DNA from 2 places in the Rhizobium sp. NZLR1b genome. Region 2 is predicted to be linked to the other one. Evidence: riboswitches for the same ligand, from Rfam matches in the RefSeq annotation. Region 2 holds a riboswitch; the other holds the start of a gene.

Region 1 (14,589 bases), on a different contig from region 2:
TGTCCCAACGGGCGCGGGTATCGAGCCTTGCGATCAGCGAATGCAGGCCGGCTCTGTCGAGGGCCGTCTCGACAGCGGCTCGCTCGTAGGCATCAGGACTTGCGGGAAAGGCCAGCGCCTCGCGCAGCGTGCCGCCGGGAACATAAGCGATCTGCGGGACGAACAGCATGTCGTCGATCGGCGGCAGGCCCATCGTGCCGCTGCCGCACGGCCAGAGGCCGGCCATCGCCTGGAAGAGTAGCTTGCGGTTGACGCTGTGATCGCCGTTGATCATGATTTTTTCGCCGGCCTTGATCACGACATCGGTTTCACGCAGGCGGAAACCGCCGCATTCGTCGATCTCTTCACCGATCTTGGCAACGATCACCACATCCTTCAACGTCAGCGTGTCGGGCGCAGTGTTTTCATAGGCGATGCCGTCCTTCTGGGCGAATTCCTCCTCCATGTCGAGCAGCGCCTGGCGGAAATCGGTGACGCGCATCAGTGTCGCGCGCCATTCGGCGATCGGGCCAAAGTTGGCGACATACCAGCGCAGCGCCGTGTTGACCTGATTGAAGGCGCCGACCGACATCATCAGCTGGCCGAGGGTGAGGCCGCCGGAGAAATAGGCGGGGGCGGCGACGATGATCGGGATGACGATCACCAGCCAGCCGTAGCCGGCCGAAACCCAGGTGAGGTTGGTATTGGCCATGGCGAGCCGCTTGACGACCCTCAGTACCGAGCTGATGTCGGTGTTGATGCGCCGGCGCTCATTCTCCTCGCCGCGGGCGACGGTGATCGCAGGCATGTTCTCGTTGGCGTGCATCAACGTGAAGCGAAGCTCGGCCTCCTTCGAGAAGCGGTCGGCATTCAGCTTGACCAGTTTGCGGCCGACGACCTGGCTCAGCACCGAGGCGGAGGCGGCGTAGAAAATCGCCGCCCAGACCATGTAGCCGGGAATGGAGAAGCTGTGGCCGCTGATGTGGAAGATGAAGCCGCTGGAAAGCTCCCAGAGCACGCCGATGAAGCTCACCAGAAGAATGGTCGACTGCAGCAGGCCGAGAACGAGCCCTGTCGTGCTTTCGGCGAGGTTGCGGGAATCCTCATGCAGGCGCTGGTCCGGATTGACGCCGATCAGACCGCTCGAAGCAAGCCGCAGTGCCCGCTTGCGCTTCAGCCACTGATCGACGAGGTCGCGCGACAGGCCCTCGCGCATATAGAGCGCGGTCATCTGATTCAGCCATGCCTGCAGCACGTTGAGCAGCAGCAGCGTGCCGGCGATCATCGCGAAGATTTCGAGCTGGTGGAAGAATTCACCGAGATCGCGGCGCTCCAGCGAGTCGTAGAAGGGAGCATTCCACTGATTGAGGATGACCTGGCCGTAGGACGTCAACAGGATGACGAGGATCAGCACGGTCGCCAGAAACAGCACCTTGCCACGCACTTGCGAATTCCAGAATGCGGAGAACATAACCCCGAGGCGATTCGTCAGGCTGAGATCATACCCCACCCTATCGTGCCTTCGGATGCCCGGCCTCCCCTCGATCTTATCTGCCATTACGCTTTTCCAACATCGCCCATGCTTACCATTATTAACATGGTGGCGTTACCGGTCTATCAACAGATTCTATCAGTCATTAAACTGTGATGATGCTTGCATGCATCGCTCCTGCGTGCATTCGGCAGTTGATTCGCGGTCCGACTGGGGCTAATTAAAGCTCCGTGGTGATTTGGCCGGCCGGCTTGCAGCCACGTTAAAAAAGTCGCTAAAGGGCCGCGTGCGGACCGGTAGCGATTTTTTTCGCCGCCGGTTTTTTGTTTTTTTGATCGAGTGACCGCAATGCCCATCAAGATCCCCGATACGCTGCCCGCCTTCGAAACCCTGGTTCAAGAGGGTGTGCGGGTGATGACCGAGACGTTGGCGATCCGTCAGGATATCCGACCGCTGCAGATCGGGCTGCTCAACCTTATGCCGAACAAGATCAAGACCGAACTACAGATGGCCCGACTCGTCGGCGCCTCGCCACTGCAGGTCGAGCTGTCGCTGATCCGCATCGGCGGCCACAAGGCGAAGAACACGTCCGAAGATCATCTGCTCGCCTTCTACCAGACCTGGGAGGAAGTGAAGCACCGCAAGTTCGACGGTTTCATCATCACCGGGGCGCCGATCGAGCTTTTGCCCTATGAAGACGTCACCTATTGGCCGGAAATGCAGCAGATTCTCGACTGGACGGAAACGAACGTGCATTCGACGATGAACGTCTGCTGGGGCGCGATGGCGGCGATCTATCATTTCCACGGTGTTCCGAAATACGAGTTGAAAGAAAAGGCCTTCGGCATCTACCGCCACCGGAACCTGAAGCCATCCTCCATCTATCTCAACGGCTTTTCCGACAATTTCGAGGTGCCAGTGTCGCGTTGGACCGAGGTGCGCCGCGCCGATATCGAGCCATCCGAAAGCCTGGAGATCCTGATGGAATCAGGCGAGATGGGTGTCTGCCTCGTGCACGAAAGGAGGGGGCGGCGGCTCTACATGTTCAATCATGTCGAATATGATTCCACATCGCTTTCCGACGAGTATTTCCGCGACGTCAACGCCGGCGTGCCGATCAAGATGCCGCACAACTACTTCCCGCATAATGATCCGGCGCTGACGCCGCAGAACCGCTGGCGCAGCCATGCGCATCTCCTGTTCGGCAACTGGATCAACGAGATCTACCAGACGACCCCCTTTGATGTGGAGGAGATCGGCACGGACCTCTGAAGCGTCGGACTGCGCCTCGGCCGATGCCGGGGCGTTTCTTCTGATCCGACCGGTTGCGGTTTGGAGCAAATGCGGGCAGGTTCCGCTCCTGAAACCGAAAGCGTTGTGGGTCTTTGTGACGCACAACGCTGAAAAACTTTGAATGAGAATGGACGGTCGATCATGTCGGATAAGTTGGAGCGGGAAGTTTTCGGGCAGACGAAGGCAGGCGAGACCGTCTATCGCGTCGAGATCAAGGGCGGCGGGCTGACGGCCAAGATCATCACCTGGGGCGCGGTCATCCAGGATCTGCGTCTTAAGGGACATGAGGCCCCACTGCAGCTCGGTTTCGACGATTTTGACAGCTACCCGCTCCATTCGGCCTATTTTGGCGCGACGCCGGGCCGCTGCGCCAACCGTGTCGGTGGCGGCGCCTTCACGCTCGACGGCAAGGACTGCCAGCTCGAGCTGAACGAAAATGGCGTCACCCATCTGCATGGCGGCAGCGACAATATCGCCAAACGCAACTGGACGGTCGTCGAGCATGAGGTCGACCGGGTGGTGCTGAAGATTGTCGATCCCGATGGCCGCGCCGGCTATCCCGGCAATTGCACCATCCAGGCAACCTTCTGGGTGCACGGCAACGGCGAACTGTCGGTGATCTATGAATCGACCAGCGACCAGCCGACGCTCGCCAATGTCTGCCAGCACGCCTATTTCAATCTCGACGGCCGTGAAGATGCGCTTGGCCACGACATCATGATCGCTGCCGACCACTATCTGCCGACCGACGAGAAACAGGTGCCGACCGGCGAGATCCGTTCCGTCGAGGGCACGGAATTCGATTTCCGCGAGATGGCGCCGATGAAGCGTTTCGTCGGCAGCGAACAGGCCTTGTACGACCATAATTTTTGCCTGTCCGGCGAGCGCACCGCCAAGCGCAGCGTCGCGCTTGCCCGCAGCCTGTATTCCGGTGTGTCGCTGGAAGTGCGCAGCACCGAGCCGGGCGTGCAGTTCTATGCCGGTTTCAAACTGGATACCGGCGCTCCCGGCATCGGCGGGCGCAAGTACGGCCCGTTTGCTGGCTTCTGCCTGGAGACGCAGGTCTGGCCGGATGCCGTCAATCACCAAGGTTTCCCGAATGCGGTGCTGCGCCCCGGCGAAGTGTTGCGCCAGGAGACGGACTATATCTTCACCAAGAGCTGACGTCTTTTTCAGACGCACGGCTCTATGGACGCACGGTTGTCAAATTCTAAAGCGCGTCGCATCAAATTTGATTCATGCGACGCGCTTTAGTCCTTTGTTTTTATGCATGTCGTTATCCCGGAACCGCTGCGCCCTTCTGGGCGACATGCATCAGCGCTATGAACCTCTCCGGTCTCCGGGGAGGTTTTTTCTTGGCCGGGTGCGATTCCGCCTTGTGGATTGGTTCTAGATAGGTTCTATTGTGTGCTTATGGATAGAACCAGTCTGATAGCGGAACTGAACAACCGCGGCCTGCGTGACGAGGCGTTGTCCGGCCCGCTCTATAAGCGGCTGGCGCAGGCGCTGACCGGCCTTATTCAGGAAGGCCTGCTGAAGCCTGGCACGGCGCTGCCAGGGGAGCGCGACCTTGCCGAGGCCTTGAAGCTCGGCCGTGTCACCGTGCGCACCGCCTATCGCGATCTGATGGCTTCAGGTGCACTGGAATCGCGCCACGGAAGCGGTACCTTCGTATCGAGCAGAGTGGAGCGTATGGAGCAGTCGCTCTGGCGGCTTTCCTCCTTCTCCGCCGACATGCGTTCGCGTGGGCGTCTGCCAGCCGCGCTGATCTTGTCGCGGGCGGTCAATACGCCGTCGCCGGAGGAATCCTTCCTGCTGGGCCTTGGCGGCGACGAGCCGGTGTTGAGGCTTGACCGGCTGCGTCTCGCCGACGGCCTGCCGCTTGCGATCGAACGCGCCGTGGTGCCGATCAAATTCTTAGGCGGCGATCCCGGCGGCGAGGGGTCGCTCTATGATGCGCTGGCGGCCAACGGTCACAAGCCCGTACGTGCGCTGCAGCGGCTGACCGCAGTTACGCTCGATCCGTCCTCAGCGGCGATCCTGAACGTCAAATCAGGCGCGCCGGCGCTGCTGATCGAACGCGTCTCGCGCCTGGAAGACCAGCGCGTCGTTGAGTACACCCGCTCGCACTATCGCGGCGATGCCTATGATTTCGTTGCCGAATTGAGAATCGGAGATGACCTATGAATGAGAACCAGTCGTTGATGCTGCAGGAAGCCGGCCAATCCCCAGAGGTGGTGGCCACGCTTCTCGAAAAGGAAAAGCCGGCCTTTGCCGAGATCGCCCGGCTGTTTTCGTCCTCCCGCCCGAGCGTGGTAACGACGGCGGCGCGTGGCTCCTCGGACCATGCCGCCACCTTCTTCAAATACCTCTTCGAGATCACCTGCGGCGTCCCGGTCGCCTCGGTCGGCCCGTCGATCGCTTCGGTCTACGGTGCCGCGCTGCATCTGAAGGGGGGTGTGCATTTCACCGTCTCGCAGTCGGGTGCAAGCCCCGACATCATCGCATTGCAGGATGCGGCCAAAAGGGGCGGGGCGACGACGATTGCCGTTGTCAACGTCGCCGACAGTCCGCTTGCCAAGCAAGCCGATATCGTTCTCGGGCTTAATGCCGGCGCGGAAAAGAGCGTCGCGGCGACCAAATCCTTTATCGCTTCCGTCGCCGCCCTTGCCGGCGTGACCGTTGCGGTCGGCGGCGCGTCCGACCTACAGGCTGCGCTTGGCAGGCTGCCGGAGGCGCTTTCGGCAACCGCCGGGATCGACACGGCGGCAGCCGAGGAGGTGCTTTTCAATGCGACCTCGCTCTATATGGCCGGCCGCGGCCCGGCCTTTGCAATCGGGCTCGAAGCGGCGCTGAAGGCCAAGGAAACCTCCGGCCTGCATGCCGAGGCCTTCTCGCTGGCGGAACTGATGCACGGCCCGATGCGCCTGGTGCAGCCGGGCTTTCCGATCATCGCCTTTGCGCCCGACGATGCGGCCTTCGTCAACAACGTTCAAGCGCTGGAGCGCCTGCAGAAGCTCGGCGCCACCACCGTCGGTTTCTCCACGCAGCCGCTTTCCGGGGTCAATCTGCGCGTGCCGACGACGGGCAATGGCCTTGTCGATCCGCTGGTGTCGCTGCTCGTCTATTACCGGCTGATCGAGTCGGTGACGCGCCGCAAGGGCTTCGATCCCGACAAGCCGGCGAACCTGCTCAAGGTGACGGAGACGGTCTGATGGTCCGCAAGATCTTCATCGGCGCCCGCATCTTCGATGGCGAGCGCTTCCATGACGAGAAAGCACTCATCGTTGCCGACGGCCGCGTCGAGGCGATCGCTGCTGGAAACGATCTGCCGGACGGCGAGACGGTGACGCTTGCCGGCGGGGTTCTGTCGGCCGGCTTCATCGATGCGCAGGTCAATGGCGGCGCCGGGCGGATGCTGAACGACGAGCCTTCCGTCACCTCGATGGAGATCATCGCTGCTGGACACCGGCCCTATGGCACGACATCGCTCTTGCCGACGCTGATCACCGACACGTCCGAGGCATCCATTGCCGCAATCGAGGCCGCCAAGGAGGCGGTGAAGGCGAACCGTGGCGTCGCCGGCTTGCATCTCGAAGGCCCGCATCTGGCGCCTGCGCGCAAGGGTGCGCATCTGGCCGAACTGATGCGGCCGGTCGAGGATCGAGACGTCAAGGCCTTCATCCGGGCACGCGAGGCGATCGGCACGCTGCTCGTCACCATGGCTGCCGAGCAGGTGACGGTTGCCCAGGTGCGTGAGCTTGCCGAAGCCGGCGTCACCGTCAGTATCGGTCATTCCGATTGTTCGAGCGAGGCAGCGGAACAACGTTTCGATGCCGGAGCGCGCGGCGTCACGCACCTCTTCAACGCCATGAGCCAGCTCGGACACCGTACCCCCGGTCTCGTCGGCGCGGCGATCGATCATCCCTCGATCTGGTGCGGCGTCATTGCCGATGGTCACCATGTCGATCCGAAGGCTTTGCGCACGGCGCTGCGTGCCAAACGCGGCGAAGGCAGACTGTTTTTCGTCACCGATGCGATGTCGCTCGTCGGGTCGGAGAAGGATTCGTTCACGCTGAACGGGCGCGCCGTCCGGCGCGAACGGGGCGGGTTCTGCTCGAAGCTGGTACTATCCGACGGCACGCTGGCCGGTTCCGACGTCGACATGATCTCGACGATTCGCTACGGCGTCACCTATCTCGATCTGACGCTGGCCGAGGCTTTGCGCATGGCAACGCTTTATCCCGCCCGCTTTCTCAGACTGGGCGATCGCGGCCATCTCGCACCAGGCGCGCGCGCCGATCTCGTGCATCTCACCGATGCGCTCTCGGTCACCGCCACCTGGCTCAGCGGCGAAGCGGCTTGACTCAAGGAGAAGTGGGATGACTGACATCACGGATGCCTATTTCTCCAACCTGATCGGCCGGCTGGAAGAATTGAAGCAGACGCTTGCCGAGCCGATGGCGCAGGCGGCGGCGGTTATCCTCGATGCTGCCCACGGCGACAAGCGCGTCTATGTCTTCGGCACTGGCCATTCGCATATGCTGGCGGAAGAGGTGCACTATCGTGCCGGCGGGCTCGCCTTCACCGTGCCGGTGCTCGTCGGCTCGGCGATGCTGCATGAGGGTGCGGTCATCAGTTCGGTCTATGAACGCACGCAGGGCCTGGTTCGGCCCATGTTGGAGCGTTACGGCATGCAGCCGGGCGATGTCATCATCATCGCCTCCAATTCGGGCGTCAATGCCGCGCCGATCGAAGCCGCCGACTACGCACGAGAAATCGGCGCAAAGGTGATTGCCATCACTTCGATCGCCTATTCCTCAGCGATCGCCAATGGCCGCCGGCGGCTCGCCGACGCGGCCGATGTGGTGCTCGACAATGGGCTGCCACCGGGTGACGCCGTTCTCGACCTCGAAGGCACGGGGCTTCGGGTCGGGCCGGTCTCGACGGCGGTCGGGGTGACGGTCATCAATGCGATCTTCGCCGAGGTCGCCTCCGAGCTTTCGAAATCCGGCGATGCGCCGGTTTATCTCAGCGCCAACATGCCGGGTGCAGCCGAGATCAACCAGAAGCTTGTCCAGAAATACCGGCCGCGCAACCCGCATCTCTGATCAGCATTGTTGGCGGCGGACACAAAAAAGGCCGGTCGGAACCGGCCTTTTGTATGGAATGAACCAGGGATCAGTCCTTGGCGCGTTCGACGTAGGAATTGTCTTCCGTCGCGATGACGACGCGAGTGCCGGCATTGATGTGCGGCGGCACCATGGCGCGCACGCCGTTCGACAGGATGGCCGGCTTGTAGGAGGACGATGCCGTCTGGCCCTTGACGACCGGTTCCGTCTCGGTGATCTCAAGCGTGACGTGGCGAGGCAGCTCGAGTGCCAGCGGAAGGCCTTCATAGATCGAGAGGATGCAGGACATGCCTTCCTGCAGATAGACCTTCTGATCGCCCATAGTGTCGACATCAACCACGACCTGATCGTAGTTGCTCGGGTTCATGAAGTGGAAGCCTTCGCCGTCTTGATAGAGGTACTGGAAGGACACGTCCTCGACGAAGGCGCGCTCGACCTGTTCGGTGGTGCGCCAACGCTCAGCAACCTTCACGCCGTCAACGATGCGGCGCATGTCGACCTGGGTGACCGGCGTACCCTTGCCCGGATGAAAGTTCTGAGCGGTGAGAACGACGTAAAGCTTGCCGTCGACGTCGAGAACGTTGCCCTTGCGGACCGAAGAGGCGATGACCTTGACCATAAGACTTCCTTGTAACTCGGCTTTCGGCGTCGTAGAGAACTGCCGAGACGCCTCGAAGACGCAAATATTTTTCTTTGGGGGCGCAACTAACCTAAAATCCGGGAAATAGCCATCCCCATACCGGCTTCTCCGGCGAAGAAAGCTTGGAATGAACTCTTCGGCGAAAGTGTCCCCCTGGTGGAACCCGTCCGTACACGCCGATCGCCGTCCGTTCCTGATCGGGCGCAATGCGATCCAGGCGGCGTTGCGCGGGTTTTTCGCGCGCGAGGATTTCATCGAGGTGGATACGGCGGTGCTGCAGATCTCCCCGGGCAACGAGGCGCATCTGCATGCCTTCGCCACCGAAGCACTGACGACGGACGGGCAAAAGACGCCATTCTATCTGCACACCTCGCCGGAATTCGCCTGCAAGAAGTTGCTTGCGGCGGGTGAGGAGCGCATCTCGTGTTTTGCCCATGTCTATCGCAATCGCGAGCGCGGGCCGCTGCACCATCCTGAATTCACCATGCTTGAATGGTATCGGGCCGGCGAAAGCTACGAGAGCCTGATGATGGATTGTGTGCGGATCCTGGCGCTCGCGGCCGAAACGGTAAAGACTGAAAAACTTGCCTATCGCGGTGGCGAAAGCGATCCCTTCGCCGGTCCGGAGCGGATTGGCGTTGCCGAAGCATTCGAGCGTCATGCCGGCATCGATCTTCTCGCCTCGGTCGCCGCCGACGGGTCGACCGATCGCGATCATCTGGCGGCAGAGATGAAGCGCGCCGGCATGCGTGTTGCCGATGACGATGGCTGGGCCGATCTGTTCAGCCGGGTGCTGGTCGAAAAGATCGAGCCGCATCTCGGCTTCGGCCGCATCACCATCCTCGACGAATATCCGATCTCGGAGGCTGCACTTGCGCGTCCCTCGCCACGCGATGCCAGGGTTGCCGAGCGGTTCGAACTCTACGCCTGCGGCGTCGAGCTTGCGAACGGCTTCGGCGAGCTCACCAATGCTGCCGAACAGCGCCGGCGGTTCGAGATCGAAATGGCCGAGAAGGCGCGTGTCTACGACGAAACCTATCCGATTGACGAGGACTTCCTTGCCGCAGTTTCGCTGATGCGTGAGGCAAGCGGCATCGCGCTCGGCTTCGACCGGCTGGTGATGCTGGCGACGGGAGCATCGCGCATCGATCAGGTGCTCTGGGCGCCGGTTGCGGAGTACGGAAGATGAATGCCGTCAAACCGCTCAAAAGCGTCGACGATCTGGTGATGGCAGGGCTGGTCGCGCCCGCCGATCGCGCAACGCTCGAGCAGGTTGCGGCGCGTTACGCGATCGCGCTGACACCTGTGATCAGCGAGCTCATCGACCTCACCGATCCTGATGATCCGATCGCACGGCAATTCGTGCCTGACATAGCCGAACTCACGATCGCCCGAGAAGAACGCGCCGATCCGATCGGCGATCATGCCCATAGCCCCGTCGAAGGCATCGTTCACCGCTATCCCGATCGTGTGTTGCTCAAGGCCGTGCATGTCTGCCCGGTTTATTGCCGCTTCTGCTTCCGGCGCGAAATGGTCGGGCCGCAGGGCCTCGGCACGCTCGATGCGGCGGCGATGCAGGCAGCTTTCGACTACATCAGAGGTCACGAGGAGATCTGGGAGGTCATCCTCACCGGTGGCGATCCGCTGGTGCTTTCTCCGCGCCGCCTCCATGATATCATGCAGGCACTTGCCGGGATCGCCCATGTGAAGATCGTGCGATTCCACACCCGCGTTCCTGTTGTCGATCCCGGGAAGATCGATGCGGCGATGATCGCCGCGCTGAAGGCGAGCGGCAAGACGGTCTATGTGGCGCTGCATGCCAACCATGTCAGAGAACTGACGGCGGAAGCGCGTACTGCCTGCGCCCGCCTCGTCGATGCCGGCATCGCCATGGTCAGCCAGTCGGTGCTGCTCAAGGGCGTCAACGACGATCCCGACGTGCTTGCGGCACTGATGAAGGCCTTCGTCGAAATCCGCGTCAAACCCTATTACCTGCATCATCCTGATCTGGCGCCCGGCACCGGTCATTTCAGAGTGACGATCGAGGAGGGGCAGAGGATCGTCGCCGCGCTGCGAGGGCAGATTTCCGGTCTCTGCCAGCCGGCCTACATCCTCGATATACCGGGTGGTCACGGCAAGGCCGTTGTCAGTGGAAGCGCCATCCGGGCTAGCGGTGACGGGTGTTATTCCGTCTCGGATTATCGCGGCGGCGAACATTCCTATCCGCCCGCGGATTGACGCAAACGGGTGCTTTTCGTGTCATTTCTGTACTCGCTGCGCTCCAAACTGCGGCGTCCGTCGCGCTCGAAACGAGTTTAAACGACTGATATAAAACTATTATTGCCGCTTGCATGGAAATGGTCGCTAAAATTCTAACTGTGAGCGCTAATCATATTTAACCCAATAAATTAGCGGAATTTTCTGTTTTCCGCACTAAAAGAACGCTCATGACAAGGCGATGAACGCCGGTTCGGGATCATGAGAATCTTGGAGTGATGGGATGAATAAGACAATCCGCGACCTCGTAGCCAAATTCGGCAAACTTCCTGCGTCGATCGACCAGGTCGCCGACGATGCCGACCTTTATGCGGCCGGTCTGACATCCTTTGCTTCGGTGCAGCTGATGCTTGGCATCGAAGAGGCGTTCGACATCGAATTTCCCGACAATCTCCTGAATCGCAAATCTTTCGCGAGCATCTCTGCCATCGCCAGGACCGTCGATCTCATCCGGGACAGCCGGAAGGTCGCCTGATGAATTTCCCCGTCAAGATCATGCAGGACGGTCTTGTCGCAAGAGTGGCCCGCGTCGTCGAAATCGCGGCGAAACACGCCGATGCGGTCGACGTCGAAGCCCGCTTTCCGCGCGAAGCCGTGGATGCGATGAAGGCCGAAAGGCTGCTCGGCATCCAGGTGCCGCGCCAATTCGGCGGCGAATCCGCCTCGATCACCGAGATCGCCGAATTGTGCTCGATGCTCGGCCAGGCCTGCGCTGCAAGCGCCATGGTCTTCGCCATGCATCACATCAAGCTGTCGAGCCTTGTTGAACACGGTGCCGACAGCGAATGGCACCGCGACTTCATGCGCCGCATTGCCGCTGATCAGCTGTTGATCGCATCGGCCACCACCGAAGGTGGTATCGGCGGAAACTTGCGCAACAGCATTTGCGCGGTCGAGGTCGATGGTGACACCTGCCGCCTCGAAAAGGATGCGACCGTCATTTCCTACGGTTCACATGCCGACGCCATTCTCATCACCTCGCGTGCCCATGCGCAGGCGGCTTCCTCCGATCAGGTGCTGACGGCCTTCCTCAAGGACCAGTACACGCTCGAGAAAACGCATGTCTGGAATACGCTCGGCATGCGCGGCACCTGCTCCGACGGATTCCTCTTCAAGGGGCAAGCGCCGGCGCATCAGATCCTGCCGAAGCCTTTCGCGGAGATCGCCGCGCAATCCATGCTCGCCTCCTCGCATCTGTTGTGGAGCGGCGTCTGGTACGGCATCGCGGTCGACGCCGTCGTCCGCGCCCAGGCTTTCGTGCGCGCTGCCGCCCGCAAGGCGCCGGATGCGCAGCCGCCGGGCGCGCTGCGCCTGGCCGAGGTTTCGAACCTGCTGCAGATGGTGAAATCCAATGTGGTTGCCGGCCTCAAGGCCTATGAGGATGCCAAGGTCGATGTCGACCGGCTGTCTTCGATGGGATTTGCGGTGGCGATGAACAACGTCAAGATCGCCTCGTCCGAGACGATCCTGGAGATCGTCAACCACGCCATGCTGATCTGCGGCATCATGGGCTACAAGAATGGCACGCCCTTCAGCCTTGGACGCCATCTGCGCGACGCGCACTCCGCACAGCTGATGATTTCGAACGACCGCATCCTCGGCAATACGTCGAGCATGCTTCTTGTCCATAAGCAGGACACTAGCCTACTGGGGTGACAGTCATGGATATGCAGACCTCGTTTCTGGACCGGCTTTTCGAAGCCGGGCTGCTGATCGATACCGGCATCGATGGGCTCTATGGCCGCAGCGGCCAGTTCGAAGAGGTGATCGCTGCCTTCGAGCGCCTAATCGACACGTTCGGCGGCGCCGACGGCGCGGAGGCCATGCGCTTTCCGCCCGGCATGAACCGCGCCTTCTTCGAGACGAGCGGCTACATGAAGAGTTTTCCGCAGCTCGCCGGCACGGTGCACAGCTTCTGCGGCAGCGAACTGGATCATGTCAGTCTGCTGCAATGCATGGAGGTCGGCGAGGACTGGACCAAGGGGCAGGAGGCGACCGACATCGTGTTGACGCCGGCCGCCTGTTATCCACTCTATCCAACGATCGCCAAGCGCGGCAACCTGCCGAAGACGGGCGGCCTCTTCGACCTGCAATCCTATTGCTTCCGCCACGAACCGTCGAAGGATCCGGCCCGCCAGCAGCTGTTTCGCATGCGCGAATATGTCTGCATGGGCACCGAAGAGCACGTTACCGATTTCCGCCAGCGCTGGATGGATCGCGGTGTCGAGATGATGAAGGCCGTCGGCCTCGAGGTGACGATCGATATCGCCAACGATCCGTTCTTCGGCCGCGCCGGCAAGATGCTCGCCAACAACCAGCGCGACCAGAACCTGAAATTCGAACTGCTGATCCCGATCACCTCGACCGCCAATCCGACCGCCTGCATGAGCTTCAACTACCATCAGGATGCCTTCGGGACGAAATGGGGTCTCAATCTTGAAGACGGCAGTGTCGCCCACACCGCCTGCGTCGGCTTCGGACTGGAGCGCATCGCGCTGGCTCTCTTCCATCATCACGGGCTCGATGTGAAGGAATGGCCGGCCAGCGTACGGAAAGCGCTGTGGGGTTGAGCCGGTCGATGACATCGGTATTTTCGGGAATCGACCCGGAGACCTATCGTCAGCACGCGCTGCATTCGAGCGAGCGTACCTGGCCGGAAACCAATTGCTATGTCGATCTCTGGATCGAGGTGCTGGCGACCTCAGGCGTTGCGCCCGAGGCGATGCTCGGTTTCACTCTGACGCAGGATTTCGAGGGCGACCATTTCACCTTCTTCAAGGTGCCGCTCGAAGATCTCGAAGCGCTCTACGGCATTCGCGCGACCGAGCTTGCCATTTACGACCGCGTCGAACGCCATGTCGAAGTTCAGATCGCGCGGGGCCGTCTCTGCCTGATCGAGATGGATTCCTTCTACATGCCGGATACGCGCGGGACCGCCTACCTGTTGGAGCACGGCAAGACGACGGTGGCCATCAACCGGCTGGATGTTGCCGCCAAGCGTGTCGATTATTTCCACAATGCCGGCTATTTCCGCCTCGAAGGCGAGGATTTCAACGGGCTGTTCCAGCTGCAGCTGACGGAGAATGAGCCGCCGTTCCTGCCCTATGCGGAATTTGCCCGGTTCCCGGAAAAGCCCGCTGATGAAAAGTATCTGCGCGCGACCGCCCGGCGGCTTGCCGGCGTTCATTTCAACAGGCGTCCCAGCGAAAATCCGATCCGTGCATTTGCAAGCGTTTTTCCGCAGCAGGTCGAAGCGGTGGCGGAGCGGCCGTTCGGCTTCTTCCACAAATATGCCTTCAATACGCTTCGCCAGGTGGGCGCCAATTTCGAGCTGGCGGCCGATTATCTGGTCTGGCTTTCTGCTGATGAATTCGCCGCGGCCGCCGAGCATGCCCGGCGCATTTCGGATACGGCGAAATCCGTGCAGTTCCAGCTTGCCCGTGCCATCGCTCGCCGGAAGTTCGAACCGCTGCAGGCAGCCCTTGATCCGGCTGCCGATGCATGGGATTCCATGATGGCGTCGCTTGCGGGGCGAATCTGAGGCCGGAGATCTGACCATGCGGGGGCGTTTGGCAAGCATCGGTGCCGAGGAAAGTCTGCTTTCCGAAGGCTGGAACCTGATCCTGACGGAGCCGGGCGCCTGCGCCGTGCCGCACGATATCCCGCTCTCCGCGCGGCTCATCCCAGCGCCCGTTCCCGGAACCGTCGCCGCAGCGCTGGAAAAGGCCGGACTGTTCGATCGGGAAAATCCCGAACCGTTGAACACCAGGGACGCC
Region 2 (14,589 bases):
GGCGGATCGTCTTCTGTCTCGTTCTGATCGGCATTGCCGTGCTGCTCGCCGTCGGCTTCAGCGTCGTCGTCGCCCAGATGGGCATTGCCGGCCCGATGACGCAGTTGCGCCTGCGCATGACTCGGCTTGCCGAAGGCGATACCACAAGCGAGGTCAGCGGGCTCGACCGCGGCGACGAAGTCGGCCAGATGGCAAAGGCCGTGTCGATCTTCCGCGACAATGCGATCGAGCGCGGGCGGATCGAGGCGCGGGCCGAAGCTGACCGTAACCTCAGTGACGGCGAGCGGCGTGAACGCGACGCGCAGAAAACCCGTGAAGCATCCGAACTCGAAGGCGCAGTTACCGCGCTCGGCGACGGCCTGCGCCGTCTTGCCGCCGGCGATCTCGCCTCGCATATCGACCAGCCCTTCGTCGCGCATCTCGATGCGCTGCGCGAGGATTTCAACAACTCGGTCGAGAAGCTCAACGAAACTCTGCATACGGTCGGCGCCAACGCCCGGGCGATCGGCGCCGGCGCCAACGAGATCCGGTCTTCCGCAGACGAGCTTTCCAGGCGGACGGAACAACAGTCGGCCTCCGTCGAAGAGACGGCGGCGGCGCTGGAGGAGATCACCACGACGGTGCGCGACGCCGCCAAGCGTGCCGAGGAGGCGAGCCAGCTCGTCGCCCGCACCCGCCTCGGGGCCGAAAAATCCGGCGACATCGTCCGCAAGGCGGTCTCCGCCATGCAGCAGATCGAAAAATCCTCGGGCGAAATCTCCAACATCATCGGCGTCATCGACGACATCGCCTTCCAGACTAACCTTCTGGCCTTGAACGCCGGCGTCGAAGCTGCGCGTGCCGGCGACGCCGGCAAGGGTTTTGCCGTCGTCGCCCAGGAGGTGCGCGAACTCGCCCAACGTTCCGCCAAGGCGGCAAAGGAAATCAAGGGCTTGATCACCAACTCCGGCACGCATGTGCAGACCGGCGTTTCGCTGGTCGGCGAAACCGGCAAGGCGCTCGATTCGATCGTCCAGGAGGTGCAGGAAATCAACCAACACGTCCACGCCATCGCCGAAGCCTCGCGCGAACAGTCGATCGGGCTGCAGGAGATCAACACCGCCGTCAACACCATGGATCAGGGCACGCAGCAGAATGCGGCGATGGTCGAGCAGTCGACGGCCGCCAGCCACAGCCTCGCCACGGAAGCGACAGCGCTGAACAACCTGCTCGGCCAGTTCAGGCTGACGGGCACCGGCGGCTTTGCCGCCAGTGCGCCGATTGCCGCCGCAGCCCCACGCGCTACCCCGCGCCCGGCCGTCAGAACAGCCCCGATCCGCGTCGCTCGCGAAGGCACAGCCCGCCCGGCCGCCTCGCCAGCCCGCGCCCTCGGCCAAAAAATCGCCAACGCCTTTAACGCCGGCAACAGCGCACCGAAAAGCCAGGATGGCGACTGGACGGAGTTCTGAGCCACGGCTGTCCAGTTCACGCCCGAAGCCTGCCCGTCACCCTCACTCAACCGGGGTCGAGCCGCTGGTCTCGACCCGTCCTTCGGACCCCCGTAAACGGGGCGAGGGGACGTGCCAGGCGCGAGCCTAGCGAGGAACGGAGAGGTTGCAGCTCTTCCCCTTCGCCCCGCTAGCGGGGAGAAGGTCTTTTGGGATCTCGCTAACCCGGCCGCGAGCCGACCTCGACGAGGATATTCCCCGGCGCCGTGCAATAAAACAGCCAGCCGCCGCGCATGGCGGCCGGCGGGCCGGAGAGCGCCGCGCCGGCGGCAAAAAGCCCGGCATGCACCCTATCGACATCCGCCCTTTCGGGCAGGATGAAGCCGATATGATAGGTCTGGCGCTGCAGTTCAACCTGGTCGGCGGTGCCGAATTTGGCAATGGCGTGACTGAGGACGATTTCGAGACCGGCATCGTCCGCAAGGATCGCCAAGCCGTTCTGGCCGCGCATATCCTTAAGCGTCAGGCCGAAATGGCGGATGAAAAAATCCGCCGTCGCAGTGATATCGGGTACGTGAAAATCGAGATGGTTCAGGCGCATGACAGTCTCCGTTCAAAAAATCCCGGGACTGCCTTTTGCCGTCTCCGCACGCCGCCGGGATCCCGCATCTGGTGCGGATCACGTCGCGGGTTCTCGTGCCATGGGCCACGGAGCAGAGCTTCGTCAGAGCGCTCTTGACGCTCCAGCGGAAGGGATCGGGCTTACCTCAACCGATCCTGCCTTTTTCGACACTGCCGATCTAGCAGACGGCGCCGGTTTCGGCAATGGAAGCGCTGACACGATCACGCCATTCCAAGCGGTGCTTCTCGAAGGATTGAAACCGGCCATGCCGTTTGCGTGATGCGCCGGCGCCAATAGAGAGTAAGATCGCGTCGTCGCCGGCATCGGAAGGGATCGACATGAAACCCGCACTCATCGGCCTCATCGGCACCCTCATTCTCACCGGTTGCAGCACCGCTAGCTATAGCGGCCCCGGCATGGAGCCGATCCCGGGCAGCATCACCTATAACGGCCAGCCGCGCACCAAGCTCACCAAATCACCCATCGGCTCGGCCTTTCCGCATGATTTCATCGACCAGTACGGCCAGCAGGTGGAGGAAACCTACATCATCCAGCCCGACCGGAGCCTGATCATCGCGCACCGCCGATATAAGCCTATCCGGTTCTTTGGGGATTAGGTGTTGGTCGGCTTCGCGTGCGGGAAGCTGGAGCGGGTGAAGGGAATCGAACCCTCGTATTCAGCTTGGGAAGCTGCTGCTCTACCATTGAGCTACACCCGCGATAGCTGAGATTTCCAACAGATGGGGGCCGCTGTCAAGTCGCGGCAGCCGGGAAGTCTCAGATGCGGAAGTGCTTCGAGAGTTTGAGGCCTTGGGCCTGGTAGTTGGAGCCGAGGCCGGAGCCGTAGAGGCTGGTCGGCTTTTCCTGCATGTGTTCGTAGACCAGGCGGCCAACGATCTGGCCGTCTTCGAGGATGAAGGGCACTTCGTGGCTGCGCACTTCGAGCACGGCGCGGCTGCCGCGGCCGCCGGCCGGCGCATGGCCGAAGCCCGGATCGAAGAAGCCGGCATAATGGACGCGGAATTCGCCGACCAAGGGGTCGAACGGGGTCATTTCGGCGGCATAATCCGGCGGCACATGCACGGCCTCGCGCGAGACGAGGATATAGAACTCGTCGGGATCGAGGATCAGTTCGTTGCGGCCGCGGCTATAGAGCGGTTCCCAGAAATCGTAGATGTCGTGCTGGGCTTTCTTGTCGACATCGACGACGGCGGTGTGGTGTTTGCCGCGATAGCCGATCAGGCCGTCTTCGTCTCCGGCGAGGTCGATCGACAGAGCGATGCCGCTGCCGGACACATTCGGCTGCTTGCTGGCGACCAGCGTCTCGCTTTCATGCAGCTTCAACAGCTCCGGCTCGCTGAGCAAAGCATGGCCGACGCGGAAGCGGATCTGCGACAGGCGCGAGCCGCGGCGTACGACGATCGGGAAGGTGCGCGGGCTGATTTCCAGATAGAGCGGTCCGGAATAACCGGCCGGGATCTTGTCGAACTCCTGGGCATAGTCGGTGATGACGCGGGTGAAGATATCGAGCCGGCCGGTCGAGCTCTTCGGATTGGCCGAGGCCGACATGTCGGCCGGCAGCGCTAAGCTCTCCATCAGCGGCACGATGTAGACGCAGCCGGTTTCGAGCACCGCGCCTTCGGAAAGGTCGACCACATGCAGGCTCAGCCGGTCGAGCTTGTCGGCCACCAGATGCGAGGGGCCGGGCATGAAGCTGGCGCGCACGCGAATAGCCTTGGCGCCCAGGCGCAAATCGAGGCTTGCCGGCTGGATCTGGTCGCGGTCCAGCTCCCGTTCGGAGATCAGACGACCCGTTTCAAACAGCGCTGATATCGCGCCGTCCGCCAGAATTCCCGTTTCACGAGCCATCATGCCTCATCCATCATTTGCCGCCGACAAAACCAAACTCGGGGAATTGACGCAAGCAGCTAACAGCAGTATTGCAGAATTATCCCGTGGTGATTTGGCCGGTCGGCTTGCAGCCACGTTAAACAAGTGGCTAAAAAGACCGGGTTGAAAACCGGTCTGCTTTTGCGACCGGTTTTTTTGTTATGTGAAGGTGATGGCATGAGCAAGACCTGGCGCCCGGCAACCCAACTCGTCCACGGCGGAACCTTGCGTTCGCAATATGGCGAGACGTCCGAAGCAATCTATCTCACGCAGGGTTTCGTCTATGACACGTCGGAGGCGGCCGAAGCCCGCTTCAAGGGCGAGACGGAAGGCTACATCTACGCCCGCTACGGCAGCCCGACCAACGACATGTTCGAAAAGCGGATGTGCATGCTCGAAGGCGCGGAAGACGCCCGCGCCACCGCCTCCGGCATGGCGGCCGTCACCGCGGCGGTGCTCTGCCAGGTCAAATCAGGCGACCATATCGTCGCGGCGCGCGCGCTGTTCGGTTCCTGCCGCTGGGTTGTCGAGACATTGGCGCCGAAATACGGCATCGAGTGCACGCTGGTCGACGGCCGGGATCTTGCAAATTGGGAAAAGGCAATCCGGCCGAACACCAAGGTGTTCTTCCTGGAAAGCCCGACCAACCCGACGCTCGAAGTGGTCGATATCTCAGGTGTTGCCAAGCTCGCCAACCAGATCGGCGCCAAGGTTATCGTCGACAACGTCTTCGCCACGCCGCTTTTCCAGAAGCCGTTGGAGCTCGGCGCCCATATCGTCGTCTATTCCGCCACCAAACATATTGACGGCCAGGGCCGCTGCCTCGGCGGCGTGGTGCTGGCCGACAAGGACTGGATCGACGAGAATCTGCACGACTACTTCCGCCACACCGGCCCGGCCATGTCGCCGTTCAACGCCTGGACGCTGCTGAAGGGCATCGAGACGCTGCCGCTGCGCGTGAAGCAGCAGACTGAGAATGCGGCGAAGATCGCCGATTTTCTGGCCGAGCAAAGCAAGGTCGCCAAGGTGATCTATCCCGGCCGCAAGGACCATCCGCAGGCCGATATCATCGCCAAGCAGATGACCGGCGGCTCGACCCTCGTCGCCTTCGAGCTGAAGGGCGGCAAGGAAGCCGCCTTCGCGCTGCAGAACGCGCTCGATATCATCAAGATTTCCAACAATCTCGGCGACAGCAAGAGCCTGATCACCCATCCGGCAACCACCACCCACAAGAACCTGTCGGAGGAGGCGCGCGCCGAACTCGGCATTTCCCCGGGTACGGTCCGCCTTTCGGCCGGCATCGAGGATACCGACGACCTGATCGAGGATTTCGCCAAGGCGCTTGCCAAGGTCTCGGCCTGATCCAGGGATATTGGCGGCCGGACCTCGCTTGGGGTTCGGCTCGCCAGACCTCACCGGCGTTCGGCTCGCCGGACCTCAGCAGGTTGAGGCCGGGGGAACAAGCTCGGTCGCGCCGGCGTTCGGAAGTGGAATTGACACCGACAATTAGGCTTAACGATCGAAACACTTCGATCACGACCGTTTTAGTGACGATCAACGTTCCGTTTCTTGACGGGCAGGGCCTCTTATAAGATACGGGTAACATATCTTGACTAAGGTGCAAGGCATGTATCGCGCCCTCACAAAAGATATCGAAGTCGTCGTCGAACCATTCTATCTGGAGGAGCAATCCGATCCGGACGACGATCGCTATGTCTGGGGCTATCGGATTGTCATCAGCAACAATTCCGGCATCGCCGTTCGCCTGGTCAATCGCTATTGGAATATCACCGACCAGAATGGACAGGTGGACGAGGTCACCGGTCCGGGCGTCGTCGGCGAACAGCCGCGGCTCAGCCCCGGCGACACCTACGAATATTCCTCCGGCTGCCCACTCGACACCCCCTCCGGGCTGATGTTCGGCCATTACCAGATGGAAACGGACGAAGGCGACACCTTCGATGTCGACATTCCCGCCTTCTCGCTGGATTCACCGGGGTTGTTGCGCGTGCTCAACTGAAGGCCGGCCCGAAATCATTTTGCCCGCTTGATAGATTGCCGACACCGGCCCCTCATCCGCCTGCCGGCACCGACCGGGGTCGAGACCGGTGGCTCGACCCCGGCAAGGGTTAGGGTGAGGGGCAGATATCAGGGGCCAACCGAGCCTATTCGGCCGGCTGAAGTTCGACCGGCTCGAAGCGATAGGTGGTCGAGCAGAATTCGCAGGTGACAGCGATCTCGCCATCTTCCTGGCTGGCCTCGATCTCCTCGGCAGAGAAGCCCTTCAGCACGCCCTTGATCTTGTCACGCGAACAGCTGCAGCGATCGAAGACGGCGCGCGGTTCGTAGACGCGCACGCCGCGCTCGTGGAACAGGCGGAACAGCAGCCGCTCGGTGCCAACCAGCGGATCGGTGAGTTCATCCGCATCGATGGTCTCGACCAGCGAACGCGCTTCGGCCCAGGAATCGTCCTCGCTATGCGGGCGGCTGCCGGTGTCGCCGTCGCCGCCGTGGAGATCCGGTTGACGCATGCGCTCCGGCGCTTCCGGCAGGAACTGGGCGACAAGGCCACCTGCCCGCCAGCGATGGCGTGGCTGGCCTTCATCGTCGCGATCGAAGAGTTCGGCCGCGGCCAGACGCACGCGCGTCGGGATCTGCTCCGACTGGCGGAAGTAGACGCCGGCAATGTCCTCGAGCGTGGTGCCGTCGAGCGCGACAATACCTTGGTAGGGCTGGCCGAACTTGCCCTGGTCGATGGTGAAGGCAAGCACGCCGTGGCCGAGCAATTGCTCCGGCTCGGTTTCGCCAGCTTCAATGGCCTTGTCGAGCAGCGCCTGGTCGAAACGGGCATAGGCACGGACATTTTCCGGCGTCGAAAAATCGGCAACGAGAAGATCGACCGGGCCGTCGCCCTTGGTCTGCACGGTGAACTTGCCGTCAAACTTCAGCGAGGTGCCGAGCAGCACCGTCAGCACGACGACTTCGGCGAGCAGCCGGGCGACAGGGGCCGGATAATGATGGCGCTCGAGGATCGCGTCGAGCATCGGGCCGAGCTGGACGGCGCGGCCGCGCACATCCAGCCCGTCCACCTGAAAGGGGACGACATGGTCATCGCCGGCGAAATCGAACTGGCCGAGGGCGGCTGCAGCTTCTGCCATGGATTCACTCCTAGTTTTCAAGCGAAAGGACAGGGTGCTCTTCGCTCGCGCGGCCACGCGTTTTTCGCACGCGGCGTCCGATTATGGTTCAGATCGCGCCCAGGCACCAAGCAAGAATCGACTTCTGCGCATGAAGACGGTTTTCCGCTTCATCGAAGACCACGGATTGCGGACCATCGATCACGTCGTCCGTCACTTCCTCACCGCGATGAGCGGGCAGGCAATGCATGAACAATGCATCATTGCCGGCCTTGGCCATCAAGGCCGCGTTGACCTGGTAAGGCTGAAAGACATTGTGACCCCGGGCCCGATGTTCCTGATTCATGGAGACCCAGGTATCGGTCACCACGCAATCGACGCCTTCGACCGCACGGTCGGCATCATGGCAGAGCATGATTTCGGCGCCCTCATTGCGGGCCCAGTTCAGATAGTGATCCTTAGGCTCCGAGCCAAGGGGCACCGCCATGTTCATGCGATAGCCGAAGCGGGCGGCGCCTTCGACCAGCGAATGCAGCACATTGTTGCCGTCGCCGGTCCAGGCGATGGTCTTTCCCTTGATCGGGCCGCGATGCTCTTCGAAGGTCATGATATCGGCCATGATCTGGCAGGGATGGGTGTCATCCGTCAGCGCGTTGATCACAGGCACGGTCGCATGTTCGGCAAGCTCCACCAGGCGCGAATGCTCGGTAGTGCGGATCATGATCGCATCGACATAACGCGACAGAACCTTGGCGGTGTCGCCGATCGTCTCGGCGCGGCCGAGCTGCATCTCGGTGCCGGACAGGAACAGCGTTTCGCCGCCGAGCTGGCGCATGCCGACATCGAAGGAGACGCGGGTGCGCGTCGACGGCTTCTCGAAGATCATCGCCAGCATCTTGCCGGCGAGCGGCTTGTCGCCCGTGCCGGCCTTGAAGGCCTGCTTGCGGGCGAGCGCATCGTTCATGATGGTTCTGAGATCGGCTGAGGTGACCGCGGAAAGATCGAGGAAATGTTTGGGAGCCATGTTCTTACCTGTGCTGCGCCCGAAGGCGGCAATCTCTTCAAGCCGTTTTCTTGACCTTCGCGGCGCGAATGCTCTCGGCGGCGCGCTCGATGCGGTCAAGGCCCTCTCGGGCTTCCTCGGCGGTGACGACGAGGGGCGGAAGAAGGCGGATGACGTTATCGCCGGCGGGTATGCCGAGCAGATGGGCGGCGCGGATCGCCTGCAGCAATTCGGCCGAGGGAATAGCAGCCTTGATGCCGAGCAACAGCCCCTCGCCTCTGATATCCTCGATCACATCGGGATAGCGATCCTTCAGCGAGGCGAGGCCCTGGCGGAAGACGAGTGCTACGTCGCGCACCTGCTGGAGGAAGCCATCGGCGAGGATGATGTCGAGCACGGCGCTGCCGACGGCCATGGCGAGCGGATTGCCGCCATAGGTCGAGCCATGCGTGCCGGCCTTCATGCCGGAGGCGGCCTCTGAAGTAGCAAGGCAGGCGCCGAGCGGGAACCCACCGCCGATGCCCTTGGCAACCGCCATGATGTCGGGCGTGACGCCCGACCATTCATGGGCAAAGAACCTGCCGGTGCGGCCAACGCCGGTCTGGACCTCGTCGAGGATCAACAGCAGGCCGTTTTCGTCGCAAATCTGGCGAAGCGCCTTCATGAATTCGGGGGTGGCAGGACGCACGCCGCCCTCGCCCTGCACCGGCTCGATGAGGATTGCCGCCGTCGCATCGGTGATCGCGGCGCGGACCGCTTCGATGTCGCCGAACGCCACCTGATCGAAACCCGGCGCCTTGGGGCCGAAGCCTTCGAGATATTTCTCCTGGCCACCGGCGGCGATTGTCGCGAGCGTCCGCCCATGGAAGGCGCCCTCGAAGGTGATGATATGGAAGCGCTCGGGATGGCCGTTGGAAAACTGATAACGGCGCGCCGTCTTGATCGCGCATTCGAGCGCTTCAGCACCCGAATTGGTGAAGAACACCTTGTCGGCGAAGGTGGCGTCGGTCAGCCGTTTGGCCAAACGCTCCTGGCCGGGGATCTCATAGATGTTGGAGAGGTGCCAGACCTTGTCGGCCTGCTCCTTCAGCGCGCCGACCACATGCGGATTGCCGTGGCCGACCGAGGTGACGGCAACACCGGCGCCGAAATCGAGATAACGTTCGCCGCTTTCGGTGATCAGCCACACGCCCTCGCCTCGCTCGAACCGCAGCGGGGCACGAGAGTAGGTGTCATAAAGCGGCGCGGCTTCAGCCATGGCGCGGTCTCCCGATCAGAGTTATCAAGCAACGGACTCCGGCTAAGAAAACCAGGCCCGAAAAATTAAAAATGCCGCCTTGCGGCGGCCAGCGGTACTATTTCCTTTTCGCGCTGCAATGTCAACAAAACTGCGCCCTTAGCGCATGCAGCAAGGTTGTACAGCGGTGTTTTCGACCTTCAACAGGCTTTATTGCAGAAATGACACGCTGGGGCAGCAAGTTGGGGAAAACTCCGAATTCGATTCATCCGGATTCATGCGACTCTTGTCACGGAGTCACGCTCACACTAGGTTAAAGTTCAATTACTAGACTGCATGCGGCGGAACTAGTCACCAAAATTGATCAAGCGTTTCTTGTTTCGGAGCTTCCGAGGCAACGGTGAGGGATTCTGCCATCACCAACGCAGAAGGTGGAGACAGGGCATGAACTGGACAGACGAGCGGGTCGAGAAACTCAAGAAGCTTTGGGCCGAAGGACTGAGCGCCAGCCAGATCGCGGCGCAACTTGGCGGTGTCAGCAGAAACGCTGTAATCGGCAAGGTGCACCGCCTGAGCCTTCCGGGCCGCGCCAAGGCCGGCGGCACGGCCGCCACGGCCCGAACGCCGAAACGCAATACATCGGCGCCGCGCGCGCCGAACTTCGCCTCTCGGATCACCACCCGCACCGTTACCCGCCAGCAGGGCGCAACGATGCTGAAGGAAGAGATCGAGATCGAAACGGTCGAGGAAATGGAATACGTGCCGAAAGGCAGCGTGGTCGTGCCGATCTCCCGCCGCCTCGGCCTGACGGAACTGACCGAACGCACTTGCAAGTGGCCGGTCGGCGATCCGCTGAAGGATGACTTCCACTTCTGCGGCTGCGAGTCCCCCGACAATTCACCCTATTGCGGCTATCACCAGAAACTCGCCTACCAGCCCGTCAACGAACGCCGCCGGGCGGCAGCGCGGGCGAGCTGAACGGGTGACATTGTCGACATGCAAAAACGGGCTGGAAGGCCCGTTTTTTTATGTGAGTACGTTGGGTGTGGCTGCCCCTCATCCGCCTGCCGGCACCGGGGTCGAGACGAGTGGCTCGACCCCGGTCGGGTTAGGGTGAGGGGCAGAGCTTGCTCGACTTTATCGGAAACCCCTCAGGCTTCCATCGAATAGCCGGCGCCGCGGACGGTGCGGATGACGTCTTGCATGTTGGAGAAGTTCAGCGCCTTGCGCAGGCGGCCGACATGGACGTCGACGGTGCGTTCGTCGACATAGATATCGTGGCCCCAGACGCCGTCGAGAAGCTGCGAGCGGGAGAAGACCCGGCTCGGCGACGACATCAGGAATTCCAGCAGGCGGAATTCGGTGGGGCCGAGGCGGACTTCGCGGCTTTTGCGATGGACGCGATGGGTTTCGCGGTCGAGTTCGATATCGCCGCATTTCAGCACCGTCGACAGCACCTCGGGACGGGCGCGGCGTAGCATCGCCTTGACGCGGGCAACGAGCTCCGGGGTCGAGAACGGCTTGACGACGTAATCGTCGGCCCCGGTCGACAGTCCGCGGACGCGCTCGCTCTCTTCGCCGCGCGCCGTCAGCATGATGATCGGCAGACGTTCGGTTTCCGGCCGCATGCGCAGGCGCCGGCAGAGTTCGATGCCGGAGACGCCGGGCAGCATCCAATCGAGGATGAGCAGGTCGGGCGTGCGCTCCTGAAGCCTGATTTCGGCTTCGTCGCCACGAAGGATAGTATCGACCTCGAAGCCTTCCGCTTCGAGATTGTAGCGAAGAAGCACGCTCAAGGCTTCCTCGTCTTCAACAACTGCAACTCTCGGGATCATGCCTGTCGGTCTCCTCGCGCATGTTCCTTAAACCGGGGTGATTTAAGCAATGCATCCTGCGCAAATTCAGAAAGGTGGCTGCGACCTCTTTGCGCGCCCGGATGGGCGCGCACGCAACGGCTAGTATGGGCTTTATTCCGTGACCGCGCCGACGGTGTTGGCGCTGTCGTCTTTCGGACGGTCACCTTCCGGCTGTGCGCCGGTCGCCATGTAGTAGATCGTCTCGGCGATGTTGGTGGCGTGGTCGCCGATGCGCTCGATGTTCTTGGCGCAGAAGAGCAGATGCGTGCAGCTGGTGATGTTGCGCGGATCTTCCATCATGTAGGTCAGCAGCTCGCGGAACAGCGAGGTGTACATCGCGTCGATCTCGTTGTCGCGTTCACGGATCGCATTGGCCTTGTCGGCGGAGCGCGTCGTGTAGACGTCGAGCACTTCCTTGAGCTGGACGAGCGCCAGCTCGGACAGATGCTCGAGACCGCGGGCGAGCTTGCGCGGAACGCCGGTGCTCTGCACGGCGATGACGCGCTTGGCGGTGTTCTTGCCGAGGTCGCCGACGCGTTCGAGATCGGCGGCGATGCGGATCGAACCCATGATTTCGCGCAGGTCCGAGGCCATCGGTTGACGGCGGGCGATGGTAACGATCGCCTTGTCGCCGATTTCTCGCTCGGCGTGATCGAGGATCACATCGTCGGAGATGACCTTCTGCGCCAGCGCGGTATCGCCGTTGACGAGCGCCCGGACGGCCTCGCTGACCATCTGCTCGGCCAGGCCGCCCATTTCGGAAATCCGCCTGGACAGGAACTTCAGATCATCATCATAGGCAGAAAAAATATGTGTCGATGCCATGGGGCTTTATCCTCGAATAACGGGAAGGCTTGGTGTCGCCAAAATCAACCGAAGCGACCCATGATGTAGTCCTGGGTGCGCGGATCGTCGGGATTGGTGAACATCTTGTCGGTGTCGTTCTCCTCGACGAGATTGCCGAGGTGGAACATGGCGGTGCGCTGCGAGACGCGCGCGGCCTGCTGCATGGAGTGGGTGACGATGACGATCGTGTAGTTCTCGCGCAGTTCGTGGATCAGTTCCTCGACCTTGGCGGTGGCGATCGGGTCGAGCGCCGAGCAGGGCTCGTCCATCAGGATGACTTCAGGGCTGACGGCGACGGCGCGGGCAATGCAGAGGCGCTGCTGCTGACCGCCGGACAGGCCGGTGCCGGATTCATGCACGCGGTCCTTGACCTCGTTCCAGAGGCCGGCACGCTGCAGGCTGGTCTCGACGATCTGGTCGAGATCGGCCTTCGACTTGGCAAGGCCATGGATGCGCGGGCCGTAGGAGACGTTTTCATAGATCGTCTTCGGGAACGGGTTCGGCTTCTGGAAGACCATGCCGACGCGGGCGCGAAGTTCGACGACGTCGATATCGGGATCATAGATATCGTCGGTATCAAGCGTGATCTTGCCGGTGACCCGGCAGCCGTCGATCGTGTCGTTCATGCGGTTTAGGCTCCGCAGGAAGGTCGACTTGCCGCAGCCGGACGGGCCGATCAGCGCGGTTACGGTGTTTTCGCGGATGTTCAGGTTCACATCGAAAAGCGCGCGCTTCTCGCCATAGTAAACCGAGACATCCTTGCCGATCATCTTATAAGGGACGTTGCTCATCTTCTGATCCAGCGCTTTTTCAACTGCAGCTTCCGTCAACATGTTCATGATGTGTAACTCCGTTTACCAGCGGCGCTCGAAGCGACGACGCAAGAGGATGGCGCCCATGTTCATGACGATCAGGAACAGGAGCAGGACGATGATGGCACCCGAAGTCCGCTCGACGAAGGCACGTTCGGCCTCGTTGGCCCACATATAGACCTGCACGGGCAGAGCCGTCGAGGGATCGAGCGGCGTCGTCGGCGCGTTGGCGACGAAGGCGACCATGCCGATCAGCAGCAGCGGCGCGGTTTCGCCGAGCGCATGCGCCAGGCCGATGATCGTGCCGGTGAGGATGCCGGGCATGGCGAGCGGCAGAACATGGTGGAACACCATCTGCATCTTCGAGGCGCCGAGGCCGAGGGCTGCAGCGCGGATCGACGGCGGCACGGCGCGCAGTGCGGCGCGCGTCGCAATGATGATCGTCGGCAGGGTCATCAACGTCAGCACCAGGCCGCCAACCAGCGAAGCCGAACGCGGCAGGCCGACGAAGTTGATGAAGACGGAAAGGCCGAGCAGACCGTAGACGATCGAGGGCACGGCGGCGAGGTTGTTGATGTTGACCTCGATCAGATCGGTCAGCTTGTTCTTCGGCGCAAACTCCTCGAGATAGATCGAGGCGGCAACGCCGATCGGCAGAGCGAGCACCAGCACGATCAGCATCAGGTAGAGCGAGCCGATGAGGGCGACGCCAAGGCCTGCGGCCTCCGGACGGCTGGAATTGCCGTTGACGAAGAGGCCGGTGTTGAACTGCTTGTGGAGAGCGCCGCTCGCCTTCAGCTCGTTCATCCAGCCAACCTGCTTGTCGTTGACCTTGCGGTTCTTCTCATCGACCGACAGGTCGATCTGGCCCTTGTTGGCGCTGTCGACATTGGCGTCGGCAAGCACGGTGACATTGACCGTCTTGCCGATGATCGACGGGTCGGCGACGACCATGTCGCGCAGTTGGACCGGCGCACCCTTGGAGAGCATGGCGGATGCATCGCGCACGTCGGGACGGCTTGCGGCATTGACGTTCAGCTGCTTGACGATCGCGTCGCGCAGGAGAACCGGGTAGTTGGCGGCGATCAGCACCGAAGCATCGGTCGCACGCTTATTGCTGGGGTCGATCGTCTTCTCGGAAAATTCGATCGGCAGGGTGATCGCCGTCTGCTGAAAGGCGGTGTAGCCTTTGCCGATCACCGTCCACAGCAGGATGAACAGGAAGATGAGGCCGAAGGAGATGGCGGCGATGCCATAGGCCTGGAACCGGCGTTCGGCGGCGTAGCGGCGCTTGATGCCGATATCGCGGCGCGTGGGCGCCTTGGAAACGGTTATCCCGGCGGGAGAAACAATATCCGTCATTCGTACTGCTCCCGGTATTTGCGCACGATGTAGAGCGCGTAGATATTGAGGCAAAGCGTGATGCAGAACAGCGTGATGCCAAGGGCGAAGGCAACCAGCGTCTGCGGCGAGGTGAACTCGAGGTCGCCGGTGAGCTGATTGACGATCTTGACGGTCACCGTCGTCATCGGCTCGAAGGGGTTGATCTGGATGCGGGCGGCGACACCGGCGGCCAGCACGACGATCATAGTTTCACCGATGGCGCGCGAGGCGGTCATCAGCAAGGCGCCGACGATGCCGGGAAGGGCTGCGGGCAAGACCACTTTCTTGATGGTTTCGGAGCGTGTGGCGCCAAGACCGAGCGAACCGTCACGCAGCGTCCGCGGCACGGCGGTGATGATATCGTCCGACAGCGAGG

Evidence for each region. Region 2 has a riboswitch for S-adenosylmethionine ahead of HJB84_RS13500 (O-succinylhomoserine sulfhydrylase). Riboswitches for the same ligand answer to the same signal wherever they lie in the genome.
Region 1: linked by a shared signal. The riboswitch ahead of metA (homoserine O-succinyltransferase) and the one ahead of HJB84_RS13500 (O-succinylhomoserine sulfhydrylase) in region 2 are both predicted to bind S-adenosylmethionine.

Annotation. Positions count from the first base shown of each region.
Region 1 is NZ_JABDWC010000003.1:204,505-219,093, forward strand. It holds gene HJB84_RS05440 (ABC transporter ATP-binding protein/permease) at 1-1,537, opposite strand, end outside; SAM riboswitch at 1,692-1,769, shown strand; gene metA (homoserine O-succinyltransferase) at 1,820-2,743, shown strand; gene HJB84_RS05450 (aldose epimerase family protein) at 2,906-3,928, shown strand; gene HJB84_RS05455 (GntR family transcriptional regulator) at 4,178-4,951, shown strand; gene HJB84_RS05460 (SIS domain-containing protein) at 4,948-5,979, shown strand; gene nagA (N-acetylglucosamine-6-phosphate deacetylase) at 5,979-7,130, shown strand; gene HJB84_RS05470 (SIS domain-containing protein) at 7,147-7,875, shown strand; gene efp (elongation factor P) at 7,946-8,515, opposite strand; gene epmA (EF-P lysine aminoacylase EpmA) at 8,664-9,725, shown strand; gene HJB84_RS05485 (lysine-2,3-aminomutase-like protein) at 9,722-10,774, shown strand; gene HJB84_RS05490 (acyl carrier protein) at 11,037-11,288, shown strand; gene HJB84_RS05495 (acyl-CoA dehydrogenase family protein) at 11,288-12,469, shown strand; gene HJB84_RS05500 (amino acid--[acyl-carrier-protein] ligase) at 12,475-13,383, shown strand; gene HJB84_RS05505 (DUF1839 family protein) at 13,374-14,354, shown strand; gene HJB84_RS05510 (glycoside hydrolase family 2 protein) at 14,371-14,589, shown strand, end outside.
Region 2 is NZ_JABDWC010000007.1:267,255-281,843, forward strand. It holds gene HJB84_RS13470 (methyl-accepting chemotaxis protein) at 1-1,448, shown strand, start outside; gene HJB84_RS13475 (VOC family protein) at 1,648-2,028, opposite strand; gene HJB84_RS13480 (hypothetical protein) at 2,027-2,329, shown strand; gene HJB84_RS13485 (hypothetical protein) at 2,388-2,666, shown strand; tRNA gene HJB84_RS13490 (tRNA-Gly) at 2,695-2,768, opposite strand; gene HJB84_RS13495 (2'-deoxycytidine 5'-triphosphate deaminase) at 2,827-3,921, opposite strand; SAM riboswitch at 3,995-4,073, shown strand; gene HJB84_RS13500 (O-succinylhomoserine sulfhydrylase) at 4,117-5,301, shown strand; gene apaG (Co2+/Mg2+ efflux protein ApaG) at 5,567-5,959, shown strand; gene HJB84_RS13510 (Hsp33 family molecular chaperone) at 6,105-7,097, opposite strand; gene argF (ornithine carbamoyltransferase) at 7,186-8,100, opposite strand; gene HJB84_RS13520 (aspartate aminotransferase family protein) at 8,138-9,337, opposite strand; gene HJB84_RS13525 (GcrA family cell cycle regulator) at 9,761-10,294, shown strand; gene phoB (phosphate regulon transcriptional regulator PhoB) at 10,468-11,151, opposite strand; gene phoU (phosphate signaling complex protein PhoU) at 11,284-11,997, opposite strand; gene pstB (phosphate ABC transporter ATP-binding protein PstB) at 12,042-12,857, opposite strand; gene pstA (phosphate ABC transporter permease PstA) at 12,873-14,192, opposite strand; gene pstC (phosphate ABC transporter permease subunit PstC) at 14,189-14,589, opposite strand, start outside.